4 regions of the Paenibacillus sp. FSL R5-0527 genome follow, and region 2 is predicted to be linked to each of the others. Evidence: predicted binding sites of a transcription regulator. Region 2 holds the regulator's gene; each other region holds the start of a gene.

Region 1 (4,955 bases), 4.2 Mb from region 2:
ATGCCGAGCGAGAAGCCCTTGACCGGGCGGCGCGCTTCGCCGCGCAGCGAGACGATGTCGAGCACTTCGTCGATGCGCGATTTCGGCACCTCGAGAATGCGGCGGATCGCTTCCAGATTGTCGATCGCGCTCAAATGCCCGTAATAGGACGGCGATTCCACCAGAGACCCGATCTTGCGCAAAATAGCCAGTTTGTCTTTGCGCAGGTCTTTGCCGAACATGCGGATCGTCCCGGCCGTCGGCTGGATCAGCCCGAGGAGCATCCGGATCGTCGTCGTTTTCCCGGCCCCGTTGGGCCCAAGGAAACCGTAGATGTCGCCTTTGGCGATTTTCAGACTTAAATCGTCCACCGCGGCGCGGCCGCGGTATTTTTTCGTTAAACCTTCCGTTTGAATGATCAGTTCATTCACGATTTATCACCTCGGGAAACATGATACCGCGATGAGTTTAAACGGGAAGGTGGGGCAAGTTTAAGTTTTGTTTAAATGTTGCGGAAGCGGCCGGCCGGGAAAAATGTATACGCGCGTGCCCGCGCTCGAAGACTCCGTCTCCCGCGCCAGGCCCATTTCCCGGAGCAGCAGGTCGACGATCTGCAGGCCGAGACCGGCCCCTCCGGAGGGCGAATCGGCGTTCATGCCCGGGCCGCGGTCGCTGATCGCCAGGGCGATGGCCTCCCCGCGCGGCTGCAAGGAGATGCCGACATAACCGCCGGAGCGGGCGTACCGCACCAGGTTCTGGAACAGGTTATCCAGGACGCGGCGGAAGCCCTGGGCGTCGACGTTCCAATATAAAGGCTGATCCGGCAGCTCGATGTCGGCGGCGATGCCTTCTTTTTCCCAGAGCGGATACCAGGCCGCCGCGCTTTCCCGCACGAGCCGCAGCACGTCGAGTTTTTCCGGCGACATGGCGTACCTGCCCGAAGAGAGCAGGCTGTAAGACAGCAAATGATCCATCAGGCCGGACAGGTCGCCTAGTTTGGCTTCCATCAGAGCCAGCGATTGCCGGCCTTGTTCCGTCAAAGGCTCTTTGCGCAGCGTGTACAGATGGCTTCCGAGCACGGTCAACGGTGTCCGCAAATCGTGGGACAACTGGCTGATCAAGTTTTTGCGCAGATCCTCTTCTTCGCGCTCCCGCTGGCGGCTGTCCTGAAGCTCGTACACCATATGGTTGAAGGCCTGCTCGAGCCGGCCGATTTCGTCCGGCCGTCCTTCCTTGATCGGGGACGGCAGCCCGGAGGGGCCGGGGTGCGTCATGCCGGCTTCCAGGCGCAGCAGTCTTTTGCGGATATTGCGAAAAAACAAATACGACAGCAGCACGAAACAGGCCAGCATGATGCCGAGGAACACGCCGTAAAACCGGCCGTCGTTCCGGTCCGAAATGTCCCTGGTCATGAGTCTGCGCGGGAGTTCGAACACCATAAATCCCTGGTTCGCCTGCTCGTCCCCGCCAATAAAGGCCACGACGGTAAACGGGTCGGCATTGACCCGCTTTTTCATAAAGGCGATCGTATCTTCCAGCGTCCACTTGGCCGGCACATTTGCTTGCTTGGGGACTTGCAGCCGGGTTGTTCCGGATGAATCCACCCAATACAGCGCGGCGTCCGGATACTGCCCTTTCCATGCTTTGAGCCGGGCGTCGATCGTCTCCGGGCCGGCATCCCGCAGCGCTGCCGCTTCCTTGTGCCAGGCCGTTTCAATATCAAGCCCCCTGCCGTAATAGGGGCGCGTGGCATCGCCGGTTTGCGGGGGATACAGCAAAATGTTGACGCCCCAGGAAGCGAGAAAGCTGATCGGAATGAGAACGGGGATAAGAACTAACGCCATCATCAAGATCAGGACGTAACCGGTAAGCAGCGATTTCCGGTATTTTCGGACGGGGCGCAGCTTCATGCTCTCACCCGGTAGCCGATGCCGCGGATCGTCTCGATGACTTCGGGATTGGCCGGGTCGCGTTCCAGCTTCTCGCGCAGGTGGCGGATATGGACCATCAGCGTTTTATCTCCATCGAAATACGGCTCGCCCCAGACGGCTTCGTAAATTTGTTCCTTGGTCATAATCTGCCCGAGATGGCGCAGCAGGTAGGTGAAAATGTGAAACTGCTTGCCGGTAAGAACGATTTCTTCGCCGTTGTCCTCGTTGATGATCCGGTTTTCTTTTTCATACACGAGCAGATGTTTGATCTGCAGCGTTTCTTCGGCCGGGCTGCCGCTGCGGCGCAGCAGCACCTCGATCCGGGCGGCCAGCTCGTCCGGGTGGAACGGCTTGGTCAAGTAATCGTCCGCGAACCGCAGCCCCTGCAGCTTGTCGTCGATCGAGGTGCGCGCGGACAACATCAGCACCGGCAGGTTCGGGAACCGTTCTTTGATCCGGCTGCCGACGGTGAAGCCGTCGAGCCCCGGCAGCATTACGTCGAGAATGACGAGCTGGCAGTCCGCGGCTTGCTCCACCGCCCCCTCCCCGTTAGTCAGCCAGGTGACTTTAAAGCCCCGCTCGCGCAGGTTTTGGCTGACCCACTCTCCGATTTCGATATCGTCTTCTATGTATAACAAATTGACATTTGGCATCAAAAACCCCTCCTGTCTCTATTGTGTCAAAATCGCTTTGAAAAAGAAACAGCGCGAAATCCCTTGGGGTTTGTGATCGGAATCACAAGACCCGGTATGGCCTCGTGTTACTTTTTAGTTGTGAGAATGTTTATCACTAAAATTTGAAACAGCCAAGCTGATCTAAATAAAAAAGAGGAGGAACCGGAGATGAGCGAGTTGATCAACAACCGGGAATACGGCGCGAACCGGGGGGATGGCGAGCCGGAGCAGCGCCGCCGGCAGGAACTGCTGAAGCAAATCATTAAAGAGCTGCATCAGGGGAAAAGCGTGGATGAGGTAAAAGCGCGGTTTGAAGTGGCGGTCGGTGACGTGACGGTCGCGGAAATTTCGGCGTTGGAGCATGCTTTGATGGAGGAAGAAGGCATTCCGGTGGCGGAAGTGCAGCGCCTTTGCTCGGTGCATACGGCGATTTTCAAGGGCTCGATCGAGGAAATCCACCGTTCGGCGAAGCCGGAGGAGCAGCCCGGGCACCCGGTGCATACCTTCAAGCTGGAAAACCGCGAGGTTGAACGGCTGGTCAATTTCAAGCTGCGGCTCCATCTCGATAAATTCCGGAAGGAGGATAAGGAGGAGCTCGTTTTTAAGCTGCTGGACGATTTAAACCTGCTGTTGGACCTGGACAAACATTACAGCCGCAAGGAAAATCTGCTGTTCCCCTATCTTGAGAAGTACGGGATTTACGGGCCGACCAAGGTGATGTGGGGCGTCGATGATGGCATCCGCGCCATGATCAAGGAAACCAAAGCCAAGCTGGCCAGCGGAAGCGCCGATAAGAATGGGTTCGCCGATGCCGATAAAGAAACGGTTTGCATCGACCTGGAGCGGATCATCACGGAAGTAAATGAGATGATCTTTAAGGAAGAAAATATTTTGCTCCCGATGGCTCTGGAGAAGCTGACCGAAGACGAGTGGGTCAAAATCGCCCGGGAAAGCGATGTGATCGGGTATTGTTTGACGGCGCCCGAGCAGGAATGGGTCCCGGAAAGGGTACCGCTGGAGTCCGGTGACGGCGATGCCGGGGAAGGCGGTCTGGAGGGCGGCGTGTTGGCGGAGCAGGGGCATGGCGTGCCGCAAGGGTACGTCAAATTCGACACCGGTATCCTGTCCATGGAGCAGCTGGAAGCGGTGATGAATCATTTGCCGGTTGACCTGACGTTTATCGACGAGAACGACGTGGTCCGGTACTTTTCCCACGGTAAAGAGCGCATCTTCGCCCGGACCAAAGCCGTGATCGGCCGCACCGTGCAGAACTGCCATCCGCCGCAAAGCGTGCATGTGGTCAACCAGCTGCTGGAGGATTTCAAGGCCGGCCGTAAGGACGTCGAGGATTTTTGGATTCCGGTCAAAGACAAGTTCGTCTATATCCGGTATTTTGCGGTGAGAAGCGAGGACGGCCGTTACCTGGGCACGTTGGAGTTTACGCAAAACATCGCCCCGATCCGCGCTTTGGAAGGGCAAAAACGAATTTTGTCCTGACCCGTCTCGGGTAAGGTTTGTTCATAAATAGCTTGACGGTGAAGCCCCTGATGTTCGCGCCTTCGCGAATGCCGGGGCTTTTTGCTTAGAGTGGAGCAGGCGGCCTGCGTTTTTGTGGAGGATCGGCCGGTTCTTGTTAGGGTGAAACATCGGCCTTCAAAAATAGCGACACAAATTTCCTTTATTTCTCTTTGAACGGGGATATCGGCGGAATAACGACATTTTTGGCACTTATGTTTTTGGGAGGAATTTTCTTAGTGCGTTCACCCGGTTTCCATGAGCAATGTCACACCGGAATCCCTTGTCTCGACAGGGCTTTGGCGTTTCTTGCCTTCACTTGACCGAAAGGGAGGGTTCGCTTATAGTTGGTACGTAGGAGTATACTACGGGGCGGCATGCGCGTACCCGTTGTTCTGGCAGCATATTATTGATGATAAAGGTGGCTTGTGAAATGTCTGAAAAAATCTACATTGGTGTCGACCTGGGCGGTACGGCCATAAAAGTCGGCATTTGCAATGAAGAAGGACAGCTCCTTCATACCTATGAAGGCCCGACGGAAACCGAAAAGGGCGCCGATACGATCGTAAACAACATTGAGCGTTATGTCCGGCTGGTCGTGGAGCAGTCTCCGTTCTCCTGGGATCAAGTGGCCGGCGTCGGCGCAGGGGTCGCGGGGTTTACGAACGTCCGCGAAGGCATCATTATTCTGGCGCCGAATGTAGGTTTGAGAGATTTCCATATTCGCGAGATTTTGGAACAGCGATTGGGCAAGCCGATCAAAATAGACAACGACGCCAACGTGGCGGCGCTGGGCGAAGCCTGGGGCGGCGCGGGGAAAGGCGTCGACAACTGCGTCTGCTATACGCTGGGAACC
Region 2 (4,955 bases):
AGGACGGGCGATATCGTCAATATCACGGCCAATGCCGGGAAATAGCGACAAAAAAGTCCCTTATTGCGGCGGAAACCTCTTCAAATCCGAAAATAACGCCCTTTTTTACCGCTAAATCGCCGTAATTACAGGCACAGCCACAGGTGCAGCCACGAACATGACACGTTCACGTTTACGTCCACGGCCACGGCCGCAGCTGCAACCGCACGCGCCATTCAAAAAGCAGCAAGCAATCAGTGCCAAGCCTCCAGGCCCCTACCGGGCCAGCAGCCCTTCGAAGGCCGCTTGCGCCTCGCGCCGGATACGCTCCTCGTCGAGGGTGAGGCAAGCCCCGTGTTTGACCACCTGCTCGCCGTTAACCCACACATGCTCTACATCTTTGGAGCCGGCCGAATAGACGACATGGGAAACGTAATCCGTCTTCGGCACGAAATGGGCCTGTTCCGTATTCAGCGCGATAAAATCCGCCTTCATGCCGGCCGCGAGTTTCCCCGTATTCGCCAAGTACACCGACTTCGCCCCGTATTCCGTGCCCATTTTGAGGGCCTCCAGCGCCGGAACGGCGGTAGGATCGCCGGAAACGCCTTTGTGGATCAATGCGGCGAGGCGGACCTCCTCGAGCATATCGAGGTTGTTGTTGCTGGCGGCGCCGTCCGTTCCAAGCGAAACGACCACGCCTTTGCCAAGCAGTGCCGGCACCCGCGCCACGCCGCTGGCCAGCTTCAGGTTGCTGCCGGGATTGTGCGACACCGCCACGTTATGGGCCGCCAAAATATCGATCTCCTCATCGGTCAAATGCACGGCGTGAGCAAGCAGCGACGGACGGGAGAACATCCCGAGGTTCAGCAAATGCTGAACGGGTCTGACTCCGTAATCGTTCACGTTTTGCTCCACTTCCGCCCGCGTCTCCGACATATGCGTATGCATCGGCAGATCCAGATCATGAGCCGCTTGTACGAATTTCTCGAAAAATTCCGGCGGACAGGTGTACGGCCCGTGCGGCGAAATCATCGCCGTGATTCGGCCGTCCGCCCGGCCGTGCCAATTTTTCGCAAACGCGATCGCTTCGTTCAGCTTCTGCTGCTGCACGTCCGGCGGGCACAACCCGATGACGCCGCGCATCAGCACGGCGCGGATGCCCGACTCCTGAACCACTTTGGCCACTTCATCCATATGGTCGTACATGTCCAGGAACGTGGTCGTTCCGCCTTTCAGCATCTCCAGCACGGACAACGCCGTCCCGGCGTACACATCGCCGGCGGTGAACTTGGCTTCCATCGGCCACATTTTTTCCTGAAGCCAGGTCTGCAGCACCATGTCGTCGCCGTATCCGCGCAGCAGCGACATCGCCGCGTGGCCGTGCGTGTTGATCAGCCCCGGCATGAACAGCAGCCCTTTTCCGTCGAAGGTTTCCGCGTCTTCCGCCCCTTCAGGAAGCTGCTCGCCGATATAGGAAATCGTGTCGCCCTCAACGAGCATATAGCCCTGTACAATGGAACGATCTTGTTCGAACACGACAAAGGTTCCGTTCTTGATTAACCATTTACGACTCATGGGCAGGTTGTTCCTTTCCGCTTCCGTCATTCAAGTAATAAGCCAGACTGAGCAAATCGGTCGTGAAATCGGCGGCATGGATGCGGACTTCCGGAGGCACCTTCAAAATCGTCGGAGCGAAGTTCAGAATGGCCCCGATTCCCGCCGCCACCAATTGATCCGCCACGCGCTGCGCTTCGTAATCCGGGACGGTAATGATCCCGATCCGGACATTTTTCTCCCGCACCGTTTCCGTCAGCTCTTCGATCGGCTGGATCGTGATGTTGTTGATTTGCGTGCCGATCTTGGCCGGAGAGGCGTCGAACACCGCCACGATTTTCATGTTGTCTTTCAAATAAGCGTTGTAATTCGAAAGCGCCTGCCCCAAATTACCGGCGCCGACCAGCGCAACGTTGATCTGCTGGTCCAAGTTGAGGATTTGCTGGATTTTCTCGATCAAATACGCGACATCGTAGCCGATGCCCTTTCGCCCGAAATCGCCGAAGTAGGCCAGATCCTTGCGGATCTGGGCCGGGTTGAGGTCCAGCTTCTGGCCGAGCTCCTGCGAGGACACCGTAGGCACTTCGCGCCGGCTCAGCTCGTTGAGGAACCGCAAATACACCGGCAGCCGGCGGACGACGGCATCGGAAATTTTTTCGGATTTCATACGTTTATCCCCCTATTCTGACGCGGACTTAGAGACGTTTTCGTCTCCCGGATTTAACCATTCCGATATGCGCGGAACCATCTGAGTGAGCGGCATATGCTCCATCTTCGGCCCGGGCAGTGAATATAAAAAGTATTTCCCGTAGTAAGACTCCAAGATGCGGGTATCGTAAACAACCACGATCCCCCGGTCCTGCGAGGAGCGGACGAGCCTGCCGAATCCCTGCTTGAAGCGGATGACCGCCTGGGGCACGGACAGTTTCATGAAAGGATTTTTCTTCTCCTTCTGCAGCCGTTCGCTTTTCGCTTCCACCAGCGGATGGTTGGGAGGCTGGAAGGGCAGGCGGACGATCGCCAGGCTCGTCAACGCTTCGCCCGGAATGTCCACGCCTTCCCAGAAGCTGCTCGTCCCCAGCAGCACTGACGCCGCCTGGCCCTGAAAGCGCCGGGTCAGCTTGCTGCGGCTGCCGCTGTCCATCCCCTGGCCGATGACCGTGATTCCTTGCGCCGACAATAGCTCCTTCAACGGCTCGTAAACCTGCCGCAGCATCCGGTACGATGTGAACAGCACCAGCATACGGCCTTGCGTCGCAACCGCGGTATCGGCGAGCGAACGCACCAGCGTGCTGACGAAATGGTCGTCGCCCACGCTCCCCTTCACGCTCGGAAAATCGCGCGGGATGACGAGCAGAGCCTGGCTGCGGTAATCAAACGGCGACGGCAGCATCGCCGTGTTCAGCCGTCCTTCCCCGGCCGCTTCCGTCAGTCCCAGCTGTTCGATCATATACTGGAACGACTTGTCGACCGACAGCGTCGCCGAGGTCATCACCACGCTTTTTTTTCTGTCGAAAAAGTATTCCTTCAATTGCGCGCTAACGTCGATCGGAACGGCATACATCTGCAGGGAGCGGCTGCGGAAATTCCCGTTCGCTTCCATCCAGTACACCGTCTCCTCGCTCTCCAGCTTCATGAAGAAACGCAGGGCCTCCCGCTCGTTGGCCAAATCCTTGAATAACCCGTTGATGTCGGTCAGGAGGCTTTCGGAACCGTAATCCTCCTGCTCTTCCCGGATTTGCGCCAGCATCCGGTCGCCTTTGCGGAGCACGTCCCCTAGCGCAACGTAAATCTGGTTCTCCAGCGCCGACAGCTTATCCCATTCCTGCGGTTTCTTTAGCGGAAGCAGGCGGTAAACGAATTGGCCCGGATCGCCGGGCGCGGCGTCGCTCCGTTCCGGCATCAGGGCAAACAGCAGCTCGCTGAGCTTGTCCCAGCTTTCCTTCACATCGATCAGCGTCGGGTACATTTCGTCGATGACCCGGCACCATTCGCCCGTTTTTTCGCCCCCCGCCGCCTGCAAAGCGATGCGGAGATTCGGCAGCTGGCCGGTCTTGCTGTCTTTAAACAGCCGGGTGAGCGTATGAATGACGGTAAAATACTTCATATGAATGCCCAGGTGTTTCCCCGCCACATCCTCCAAATGATGGGCCTCGTCGATGACCAGGCGCTCGTATCCCGGCAGCAGCTGATGCCCGGCCTGGATATCGGTAAACAGCTTGGAGTGGTTCGTAATGACCACATCGGCGACCCCGGCTTCATGTTTGGCCCGATGATAGAAGCATTTGCGGAACCATGGGCAGGACCGCCCGAGACAGGAGTCCGACTCGCTGGCCACCGTTTCCCAGAAATCGCCGCCGCGATTGCCCAAATTGAGCTCTTCATCGTCGCCGTTGACCGTTTGCGTCAGCCACACGACCATTTGCGCCGCCGTCATCACCTCTTCTTTCGGCGTGGCAAAGTCTTTTCTATTTATTTTATGTTCAAATTTGCGCAAGCACAAATAATGCTGCCTGCCTTTAAATACGGCAGCCAGGAAAGGAAACGGCACCACCTCGGCGAGCAGCGGAACGTCTCTTTCCCGAAGCTGCTCCTGCAGGTTAATGGTATGCGTGCTGACCATTACTTTTTCTTCCCGTTTGACGCTATGGTAGATCGCGGGCAGCAAGTAACCAAGCGATTTTCCCGTCCCGGTCCCCGCTTCGATCAGCAGATGCTTGTCATCGTTAAAAGCCCGGCTCACTTCCTCCAGCATCTTGTTCTGAGCATCGCGCTCCTCGTATTGGGGCAGCCTTTCGCGCAGCCGCTCCCTCACCTGCTCCATGAACTGCTCAAAGGACACACCCTCCAGCGGATTGTCCGCCATAGCGCCCCGCGGAGATTCGATATCCATCCAATCCTCGGCCTGCAGCGCGAACTGGCGGTAAAAGATGTAACGGTCATCGCTTTGCTCCGTTTCGCGTTCCTTCTCCTGGACTATGGCATCGAAAAACCAGCCGAGGTCGCTGTCCTCGCCCGCAAACAAATCCGCCAGGCGCTGCAGCGTCAACAGCGGCAGCCGCTCGCATTCCTCCAGGCATTTCAGAAAAATCAGCGCCGTCGCCAAGGCGTCGCTGTCCGCCTGGTGCGGACGCTCGTGCTGCACTTCGAATTCGGCGGCCACAAGCCCCAGCTGATAGGAGGTCAACGAAGGAAAGAGGATTTTCAGGAAGTCCATCGTATCCAGAATCCGCCCCGTAAACGGCAGATAACCCGTTTTGTCCAAAGCGCTTTGCAGATAGTTGAAGTCGAAAGCGACATTGTGCCCGACCAGCACTACATCGTTCAGCAGCGGAACCATCTCCATCATCACTTCGTCCAGGTCCGGCGCATCCTTGACATCGTCTTCGGTGATGCCGGTCAACCCCGTGATGAACGGCGGA
Region 3 (4,955 bases), 4.0 Mb from region 2:
ATCGTTGATAACTTTTTCAAAGTGGATGAAAGTGAAAAAGATCTTCTCTTAGGATACATGGAAAGATATGCTGTAAATGTTGGAGATAAAGCATCAATAGAACTATATCATGAAAACAAGAAAAATTACGATTCTGCTAAAATATCTCCTTTTGCGAGCTATGACAGAGCTGCCGCCGGAGAATGGGCCTATAAAAATTACAATAAATACAGTACAGATTACCCCGCTTTTACTGGTGGATGGGGAAGTGATTGTACCAACTTTGTATCTCAAGCAATGCATGTTGGTGGAGGCTTACCCTTTAAAGGTGACTGGTATGTATACAAAAAAAATTCAAAATATTTGGTTCCAACGAGTGCTGAAGAGTTGGATTACAGCTGGGATTTAGCAGATCCAAGCCCATTTATTAGCGTACAAGCATTCTATGACTATTGGAGATCTAGATCAACAGTCTATGCCTTCTCCCATGATTACTATGTATCGAATCATGAAACTATTTATTATAAACATATTTACAAAGGTGATGTAGTAGTCTTCTCGAAAGGTGTTTCTGGCGTGTTAACAATGCCTACGCATATTATGATAGTTTCTGCGTATGATACGAACAATGAAGATTTTAAACTCGCAGGCCATTCTAATGAAAGACAGGCATATCCCCTCCTTGATGCAATAGAAGCATATGCACAAGTAGAGTTTTTCTGCATTGACTAATATTGTTTGAAAAATACTAACCGCGAGCATAATGTTTCGTGGTTAGTATTTTATTTGAATAATTTGGACTATAAGGGTAAAATATACAATAGTTGAAGGGGTGAGATATATAATTGCGTGAGGTGAAAAATGAAAATAAAAAAAGTATGGCTTATAGTGCTATTTATCATAATTTTGATTTTTCTACTGTCTCAAATTAACTTCTTCAAAGAAAGTGTCGCAAAAGCTTCTTCATCAGTATATGTTAAGGTGAAATATCACAACCAAGATTTAAAATTCGAAAAAGTAGAGTATGATGCACATTTCGGAGAGTATTTTGTTACGTACAAAGAGAAAAACGGTCAATCTATTAGTTTTACTATGACACCTCGATATTTTCCAATCTATGTACTACATGATCCTTTAGATCAACCGATGTAACCCTCTTACTTTACACACTATAGCTGAGTGGATTTAGGATAATCCTGATCTGCCCAGCTTTTTTCATGTCAGTGTCGGTAGCATGAAGCATTCCGGCAATAATCAAAGAAAAAGCAAAAACCCCTGCGTCCCTGCCGCCTTGACGGCGGAGAGAAGCAGGAGCCTTTGCTTTTTAGTATCGGCGGCTATTTACCGGCCGCGCTGGCTCCGGCAATCCGTCCAAACGTGAAAATGTCCGTGATGGCGTTGCCGCCAAGCCGGTTACCCGCATGAACTCCGCCGGCAACCTCGCCGGCCGCGAATAAGCCGTCAATAGGCTTGCCTTCCGTATTCAATACCTGGGCCTTTTCGTTAATTTCCAGACCGCCCATCGTATGATGCACGGAGGGGGTTCTTGGCGCAGCAAAGAAAGGCGGTGTTTCGAGTTTTGCGCCAAAATTTTTCTTGCCGAACTCAGGATCAAGCTGATTTTCGACGTAAGTGTTGTATTTCTTCATTTCCGCCACAAAGACATCGGCCGGTACGCCCATTTGCTCGGCCAGTTCCTCCAGGGTATCCGCCATGATTATATTTTTGTTCGCAATCAGATCCTGATAATTGTCGCCCCATACATTTTTCCCGTTCAGATCCGGATTGCCCAGTGAGGTCATATCGCTGATGATGTAGAAGGTCTGATCCGTCTGCTCCAGGGCAGCGGCGGCCAAAACGTCTCTTTCGGCGTACTCGTTCACATACCGCTTGCCTTCCTTGTTGACGAAAATTTGCGTTTCCGCGCTGCCCCATACGCCGCCGGACAAAGCGCCCGTTCCCGGTTGACCGCTCGGCATCAGTTGGATAAAGCCCATGCCCCACAGATTCGCCCCGACTTCCTTACCCATCACAATCCCGTCGCCGGTAGCATTCGTCGTGTTGGTTGTTTTGATGTTTGCATCCAGAGCAGGCCAATAGTTATTGTATTCAACGACCATTTCAGGGTTGGCTCCGAAACCGCCGGTGGCCATGACCACGCCCTTTGAAGCCTTCAAGGTGACCGGAGTGCCGTCAGACTGCTCGGCGGTCACGCCCACAATTCTGCCATTCTCAACGATCAGCTTGGTGGCTTTCGTGTTCAGCATAATTTCTGCGCCAAGCTCTTTTGCGCTTTTTTCCATCGCGTTAATATACCCGGTTCCCAGCGGTTCGGTATTATGGTGGGTTCTGGGCCACAAGGCGCCAAGAACGGTACCGATCCCATCCTGGAACTTAGCTCCGTGGCTCTCCAGCCATTGGATCGTGCCGTAGCTATTGGTCGCCAGCGTTTTGACCAGTTCGAACTTGCCGGAGATTTCCTTACCGTCAAGATCCGTTCGCTTCCCGCCGATATAGGTGTGAATCATATGCAGTTCAGGCGAATCAAACAGCTTGGTGGTGTCCCCTTTGGCGAAGTATTCCTTGATCTGTTCCTTGAGCGTCTTGAGTGTATCGGCGTAATCGCCGAATTCTTTTTCATCGTAGGTCAGAATCTCTTTCAACTCATTGCTCAGCGCTTTCGTCATGGCCACTTTCGGCTGTCTAGCCGGGTCATAGGAATTGAACTCGCCTCCCGAACGAATCGTGTTCCCGCCAAGCGCAGGCGATTTTTCGATCAAAATCACCTTTGCCCCGTTCTCAGCGGCCGATACCGCAGCGGCCAGACCCGCTCCGCCCCCGCCGACAACCACGACTTCGGTTTCCTTGGTAATCGCTTCTTTGGCGGCCGCCTTCAGCGGTTCTTTGCTCTTCAATGCGTCGATGTCGGCCCCGGCCTTGGCCAAAGCGGCCGCGATCGCGTCAATCAAGCCGTTGCTGGATACGGATGCCCCCGATACGATATCTACCTTCAGACTCTGCCCCTCCACTACCTTCTGGGGAATGGTCTCAAAAACGGCATCACTTACCCCCTCCGTGTCCTTCTGCTCCAGCACCTTCACCGCTTGAATGGTGTTGGCATCCACCGTTACCTCCACTTTAATAACGCTATGTAGGCCTTGCGCTTCCCCCGTATATGTCCCCGGTGTGTAAAGCCCTTGGGTATCCGCCGCATCAGGCGCTGCTTCCTTATTACTGCCGCTGCATCCGATCACACCCATAATCAAAATAAATACCAGTGCCGCCAAAAATCCGGTTCTTACATACCTGCAACTTGGCTGTCTCATGTTATCTGCTCCTCTTCTGTAATTGTGCAAATTTTCACAATATAAGTGAAAAAAATTCGCGAATATTGCCGAAACAAATTCGCTTACATTAAATATAATACGCTTTCATTTCCATGTAGTTCCATGTTATTTCTCACATAGGGAGGGTTAAGGGACCGCCCCGATTGCCCCTTGCCCCCATTCCACCGCTAACGGGCAAACCGGGTAAAGCCAAAGCTCCCCAACGAAACAGCCGCCGGCTCTCCAGTCCGTGCGGCTGTTTCTTGTATCTTCTTATTTCACTTCACTCAAGTGCTCTTCCAAACGATCCCACGTTTCGGTGATGCCCTGCAGCATCCCCAGGAAGGACTCTCGTTTACTGAAATCGACGATCCACTCGGTCGTGTTCGTCAAACCATCAGCGGTTATTGGCAGAACGATCAAAAGCTCGGTCTTTCTTTTTGAAGATGAATAGATGATTCGTTCCTATCAGGCACTACAAATACAACTGGTTTCCGCGTGGCAAACAAGCAAAGTGCCGACGTACGGTAAACATGCTCGTCTGCAGGTGGTCTTTTTACCGCCTTACAGCCCAAACCTCGATCCGGTCGAAGGGCTATGGTTATGTCTCAAAGCCGATGTAGTTAACAACTTCTTTTTTGAAAAGTTCTATAAAATTAAACTTCATGTGTCTCAATTTATGAAGCGAATCAATAAGAATCCAATGGAAACGATCGATCGTCTACTTGTCAGGTTTTTGATCTTAGTTGCGGTTTATATAGTCTAAAAATATCTAAGTGTCCCATACAACAAAACAACCATTTTACCTCTGTCTCCAAAAATAAAAGTCGAGCAACGGTATTAGCGCTGCTCGCTGAGGGTTACAAAAAATATGAGATCTAAGATGAAGACATGATTCAAAGAAAGGCTAGATATTCTACTAAATGCAACCTGGAATTCCTGCTTGTATAGTATTCCATTCCTTTGTTGTTCTAACTGTTGTTGTCGTTACCTTAATAAGTCCCATGTTTCCAATTGATATCCACGAATCTACTTCAACCTTAGCTTTCAATTCAACTTTTTCGCCGTCACTAGTAACTTTAGCTCCAACATCTTTACTAGCTATTGTGAAAGTTGTTAATGGATTTTGATCGTTATCTATTACTTCAACGGTCGCATTATTTACAGAAGTAAATTTATTCCATGAGTAATTTGCAGCTACTTCATAAGATAATTCAAACGATCCACCAAGATTAGTTGTATAATATAACATTTTTAATCCAGAACAAAAATCAGACGGAGCTATTTCATTAAGGTTTTCTGTTGGTGTAACTTCAAGGTTTTCTGTTGATGTAACTTCTTTGGGAGCTTGTTTTAATTGATTAAGGGCTTGTTGCAATTCCCCGACAGTAACAGTAACGGAATCATCTGAAAAAGCATCAGCTTTTTCTAGATTTCTAGGATCTAATCCTAGATATTCAATAACTTGGTTTACATTCTCTTCAGTTACAATTGTGTCCGGTGATAGTGCTCCGCTTGCGCTCGCCGGTGCACCAACCGGTAAAATTAGAGCGATAGATAGACATAGAGCGGCACATAAACTAGTAACTTTTTTTCTTACCATTCTATTACCTCCTTTTTTTACCACATTACCACACTATATACATATTT
Region 4 (4,955 bases), 5.0 Mb from region 2:
ACTGAGGCATCCTACGCTCTGCACGTTTCGCAATCGGCGGTAAGCCGGCAAATTTTCAAGCTGGAAGCGGAGCTGGGCGTGGACTTGTTTATTCATGAAGGGCGCAAAGTCAAGCTGACGCCGATCGGCCGGCAGTTTTTAAACCAGATGGAGCAGCTGATGAAAGTCATCGACCATGCCCGTCAGGAGATCGAAGAATATTTGGATCCCGAGCGGGGGACCGTGCGGATCGGCTTCCCCAGCAGCTTGGCGGCGCGGATGGTTCCGGCGGTCGTTTCGGCTTTCCGCAAAAAGTACCCGTATGTCCATTTTCAACTGCAGCACGGCTCGTACAAAGAATTGATGGACTGGGTCGTCGAAGGGGAGATCAACCTGGCGGTGATGGGGCCGGTGCCGCAGCAGGAACCGCAAATCAACGGCGAGATTTTGTTCCGGGAAAAATTCGTGGCGCTCCTTCCCGCCGGACACTCTATGGCCGACCAGCCCTCTTTGAAACTAAGCGATTTGAAAAACGATGTGTTTGTCTTGTTTCCCAAAGGTTTCATCCTGCGCGATATCGTGGTGAGGGCTTGCGCCAATTTGGGGTTTCAGCCCAAGGTCGCTTTTGAAGGGGACGATCTGGATGCCATCAAAGGGCTGGTTTCCGCGGGCCTTGGCCTGACGCTGCTGCCGGAAATCGCCTTAAGCGAGCAGATTCCGCCGACGATTGTGACGGTGCCGATCAATGAACCGCAGGTCACCCGGGATGTCGGGGTCATCGTTCCGGCGGGGCGCGAAATGGCGCCGACGGAGAAGCTGTTTTATGAGTTCCTGAAGGAGCTTTCGCCCCAGGCGCTGGGTTATATATCCTAAGCGAACCGAAAAATTTTTAATAATTAAGGACCGTGAAAATAATCACTTTCATGGTCCTTTTTTGTAGAAAATGTGGTACAATTTATTGGGATTGTTGCAGGTTGAGATGTGCCTTTTTTCACTAACCAAAAATGGTTGGAGTAAGAGAAGGTTGGAACACTAAGGAACAAGCAAGTACTTAAGATCTATTGCAAAGGAGAATCGGAAATGTCAGAAACAATTGCCGAAACGAAGACGGAGCAAGGCGGCGCCTTGTCTGCCGGGCAGCAGGAGCGTGAACTTCTGGAGCAGCTGTTGAAGCCGGAAGTTCAGGAATCCTTGAGCGTGCTGGTAGAGCAGCTTCCTAAATTAACGGAAATGGTCGGCGCGCTGACCAAATCGTATGATTTTTTCAAATCACTGTCGACGGACGAAGTGCTGAAAAACGACATGGTCGGCGGTTTCGCGGAGGTGGCCGGACCGGTGGTGGGCACGGTGAAGAAAGTAGCCGCCAACGTCATCGAAGCCAGAGATCGGGCTGAAGAGAGCCAGGAGGTAATCGGCTTGTTCGGTCTGCTTAGAATGCTTAAGGATCCGCAGGCGCAAAAGCTGTTTCGCTTTGTGAATGCTTATCTTCAAGTCTCTGGCGCACGCGACAGTCAACAAAAATAACGGAGGATAATAACCATGGCAAAAGAAATTGTAATTTTAGGTGCCGGTTACGGCGGCGTGCTTAGCGCTTTGACCGTTCGCAAATATATGGACAGATCGGAAGCGCAGGTGACGGTCGTTAACCAATATCCGACGCATCAGATCATTACGGAGCTGCATCGTCTGGCTGCCGGCAGCATTTCCGAACGGGCGGTGGCGCTGCCGCTGGATAAGCTGTTTAAAGGAAAAGACATCGATCTGCGTATCGCCACGGTCAAGAGCTTTTCGGTGGATAATAAAGAAATTAAGCTTTCCGACGGTTCGACCCTGACTTATGACGCGCTGGTGGTCGGGCTTGGCAGCAAAACGGCCTACTTCGGCATCCCGGGTCTGGAGGAGCACAGCATGGTGCTGAAATCGGCCTACGACGCCAACGCGATTTACAAGCATATCGAGGAGCGGATCAGCGAGTATGCCAAGTCCGGCAATGAAGCGGACGCCACGATCCTGATCGGCGGCGGCGGTTTGACCGGCGTCGAGCTGGTTGGGGAAATCGCCGACCAGCTGCCGAAGCTGACGAAGAAATACGGCGTGGACCGCGAGGCGATCAAACTGCTGCTCGTGGAAGCGGGGCCGAAGATTTTGCCGGTGTTGCCGGATTCTTTGATCGAACGCGCGACGGCGAGCCTGGAGAAACGCGGCGTGAAATTTTTGACCGGGTTGCCGGTGACGAATGTCGCGGGCAATGTAATCGATTTGAAGGACGGCCAAAAAATCGTGGCCAACACTTTCGTCTGGACAGGCGGCGTGCAAGGCAATCCGCTCGTGGGCGAGTCCGGCCTGGAAGTGAACCGCGGACGCGCTTCGGTCAACCAATTCTTGCAGTCCGTTTCCCATCCGGACGTGTTTGTGGTCGGCGACAGCGCGGTATTTATGGGACCTGACGGCCGCCCGTATCCGCCGACGGCGCAAATCGCCTGGCAAATGGGCGAGCTGACCGGCTACAACCTGTTCGCTTTCTTGCGCGGCAAAAAGATGGAAGGGTTCGAACCGGTCAACTCCGGTACGCTGGCCAGCCTTGGCCGCAAGGACGCCGTAGCGACGATCGGCGCCAACAACACCGAGCTGCGCGGTCTGCCGGCCACGATGATGAAAGAAGCGAGCAACATCCGCTATTTGTCGCACATTAAAGCTCTGGACGCCCTGGCTTATTAATTTAGCCTGGCTCTAGCGAAAAAAAGCGCCCGGGACATTAGATCCCGGGCGCTTTTTTTGGTTTTATTCTATTTAAACTACCCCATGCGCCAGCATCGCGTCGGCGACTTTCAGGAAGCCGGCGATGTTGGAGCCGACCACCAGGTTTCCGGGATGGCCGAACTCTTCGGCGGCTTTTACACTATTGGCATAGATGTTCTTCATGATGCCTTTGAGCTTTTCGTCCACTTCCTCGAAGGTCCAGGACAATCTCGCGCTGTTTTGCGCCATTTCCAGGGCGGAGACCGCGACGCCGCCGGCATTGGCCGCTTTGGCCGGGCCGAAATATACTCCGCTGTTCAGATACACCTCGATCGCTTCCAGCGTCGAAGGCATGTTGGCGCCCTCGGCGACGAATTTCACGCCTCCGGCGACGAGCTGCTTTGCCGCAGCTTCATCGATTTCGTTTTGTGTCGCGCACGGCAGGGCGATATCGCAAGGGATGCTCCAGATGTTGCGGCAGCCCTCATGGTATTCCGCACCCGGATGCTCGTTCACGTATTCCTTAATCCGTTTTCTTTCGACTTCCTTCAACCGTTTGACCGTTTTCAGGTCGATGCCGTTCGGATCGTACACGTAACCGTTCGAATCGCTGCACGCGACCACCTTGGCTCCCAGCTGCTGCGCTTTTTCGATGGCGTAGATCGAAACGTTGCCGGAACCGGAAACGACGACCGTTTTGCCTTCAAAGGTTTCGCCTTTGCTGGCCAGCATTTCCGCCGTGAAGTACACCAGGCCGTACCCCGTTGCTTCGGTGCGCGTCAGGCTGCCGCCGTACGTCAGGCCTTTCCCCGTCAACACGCCGGTTTCACTGCCGTAAAGCCGTTTGTACTGGCCGAACATGTAGCCGATTTCCCGTCCACCTACGCCGATATCTCCGGCAGGCACATCCATGTCGGGACCGATGTATTTGGCCAGCTCGGTCATAAAACTCTGGGTGAATCTCATGACCTCCAGCTCCGATTTGCCTTTGGGATCGAAATCCGAGCCGCCTTTCCCGCCGCCGATCGGCAAGCCGGTCAGCGAATTTTTGAAAATTTGCTCGAAGCCGAGGAATTTAATGATGCTGGCATTTACCGACGGATGAAAGCGCAGCCCGCCTTTGTAAGGCCCAATCGCGCTGTTGAATTGCACGCGGAAGCCGCGGTTAACCCGTACTTTGCCCTGATCGTCCACCCACGGAACGCGGAAGCTGATCAAACGCTCCGGCTCCACGATTCTTTCGAGGATGCCGCTTTCCTGGTATTTCGGATGTTTGGCAAACACCGGAACCAGCGAATCCAAAATCTCCTTCACCGCTTGATGGAATTCGTGTTCTCCCGGATTGCGTTTTTGAACGGCTTCATAAACTTCAGCCACATAGCGGCTGGCTTGTTCCAGTGCCTCGTTTTGCTGTGTAATCGCCATTTGGATCCACCCTTTCTCGCTAAAAACATGTTCTACTTTTCACGTTTTTTATGACCTTTATTGTAATATCTATGTAAGCTTTAAACAAAGCTAATTATAGATCAACTTCATGAGCAATTGAGATCAACTTCGCCGAGCGGCCGCTCAAGCCGCGGACTTATGCAGAAAAAAAGCAAATGACCTGATATAGTATGCGCCAAACGGCGGCCAAACCGGCTGGGAATTTCGAAAAAATAGGGGCAGCCATCCGGGCATAAAAAAAGCGGAAGAACCTTTCGGTTCTCCGCTTTTTGTTTGCTTATCAGGATTGGAACGAGTTCCAGGACGTCACTTGATCTACGCCCAGGCGCGGTGTGGCATGAGCCGGTTTGGCCGCTTTGCCGATGGCGATGAGGAGGATCGGCTTGAGCGTTTCCGGAACTTCGAAGACCTCGGCGAATTTTTCCGGATTGTATCCGGCCATCGGCACGGTGTCGTAGCCTTTCGCTTTGGCGATCAGCATCAGCTGCATGGAGATCAGACCGGCGTCGAGCAAGTTGACCTGATGGAGCCGCTCGTCTCCCAAACCTCCGTACATTTGCTGCAAACGTTCGACAAAATTGGTTTTCACCTCTTCGGTCATTGCGCCCATCGCCACGGACTGGCTGTAAATCGCATCGGCCTGCTCATAGGACTTCAGGTCGCCAAGCACCGCGATAACGGCGGAAGCTTCCACGACCTGCTGCTGGTTGTTGGCGATCGGCAGCAGCTTTTGCTTCAGCTCGTCTTCGTCAATCACCAAAAACCGCCAAGGCTGCAAATTGGAAGAGGAA

The links. The regulator Rex, encoded in region 2, represses fermentation and respiration genes when NADH is low (regulators of the CRP and FNR family bind a similar motif). The targets are predictions, from matches to a motif close to TTGTGAAATATTTCACAA.
Region 1: NYE69_RS03990 (DUF438 domain-containing protein) is a predicted target of Rex. The motif match lies at 2,634-2,651, and genes of this name have one in related genera.
Region 3: NYE69_RS04820 (flavocytochrome c) is a predicted target of Rex. The motif match lies at 3,328-3,345, and genes of this name have one in related genera.
Region 4: NYE69_RS00315 (DUF1641 domain-containing protein) is a predicted target of Rex. The motif match lies at 959-976, and genes of this name have one in related genera.

Annotation. Positions count from the first base shown of each region.
Region 1 covers NZ_JBBOYI010000001.1:865,260-870,214, forward strand. The annotation lists gene NYE69_RS03975 (ABC transporter ATP-binding protein) at 1-410, opposite strand, end outside; gene NYE69_RS03980 (sensor histidine kinase) at 471-1,889, opposite strand; gene NYE69_RS03985 (response regulator transcription factor) at 1,886-2,563, opposite strand; gene NYE69_RS03990 (DUF438 domain-containing protein) at 2,753-4,081, shown strand; gene NYE69_RS03995 (ROK family glucokinase) at 4,533-4,955, shown strand, end outside.
Region 2 covers NZ_JBBOYI010000001.1:5,079,647-5,084,601, forward strand. The annotation lists gene NYE69_RS22410 (amidohydrolase) at 256-1,554, opposite strand; gene NYE69_RS22415 (redox-sensing transcriptional repressor Rex) at 1,544-2,200, opposite strand; gene dinG (ATP-dependent DNA helicase DinG) at 2,213-4,955, opposite strand, start outside.
Region 3 covers NZ_JBBOYI010000001.1:1,051,267-1,056,221, reverse strand. The annotation lists gene NYE69_RS04830 (amidase domain-containing protein) at 1-711, shown strand, start outside; gene NYE69_RS04825 (hypothetical protein) at 841-1,131, shown strand; gene NYE69_RS04820 (flavocytochrome c) at 1,317-3,305, opposite strand; gene NYE69_RS04815 (hypothetical protein) at 3,579-3,728, opposite strand; gene NYE69_RS04810 (transposase) at 3,760-4,071, shown strand; gene NYE69_RS04805 (hypothetical protein) at 4,225-4,908, opposite strand.
Region 4 covers NZ_JBBOYI010000001.1:67,299-72,253, reverse strand. The annotation lists gene NYE69_RS00320 (LysR family transcriptional regulator) at 1-852, shown strand, start outside; gene NYE69_RS00315 (DUF1641 domain-containing protein) at 1,060-1,503, shown strand; gene NYE69_RS00310 (NAD(P)/FAD-dependent oxidoreductase) at 1,519-2,697, shown strand; gene gdhA (NADP-specific glutamate dehydrogenase) at 2,770-4,143, opposite strand; gene NYE69_RS00300 (nitroreductase family protein) at 4,445-4,955, opposite strand, start outside.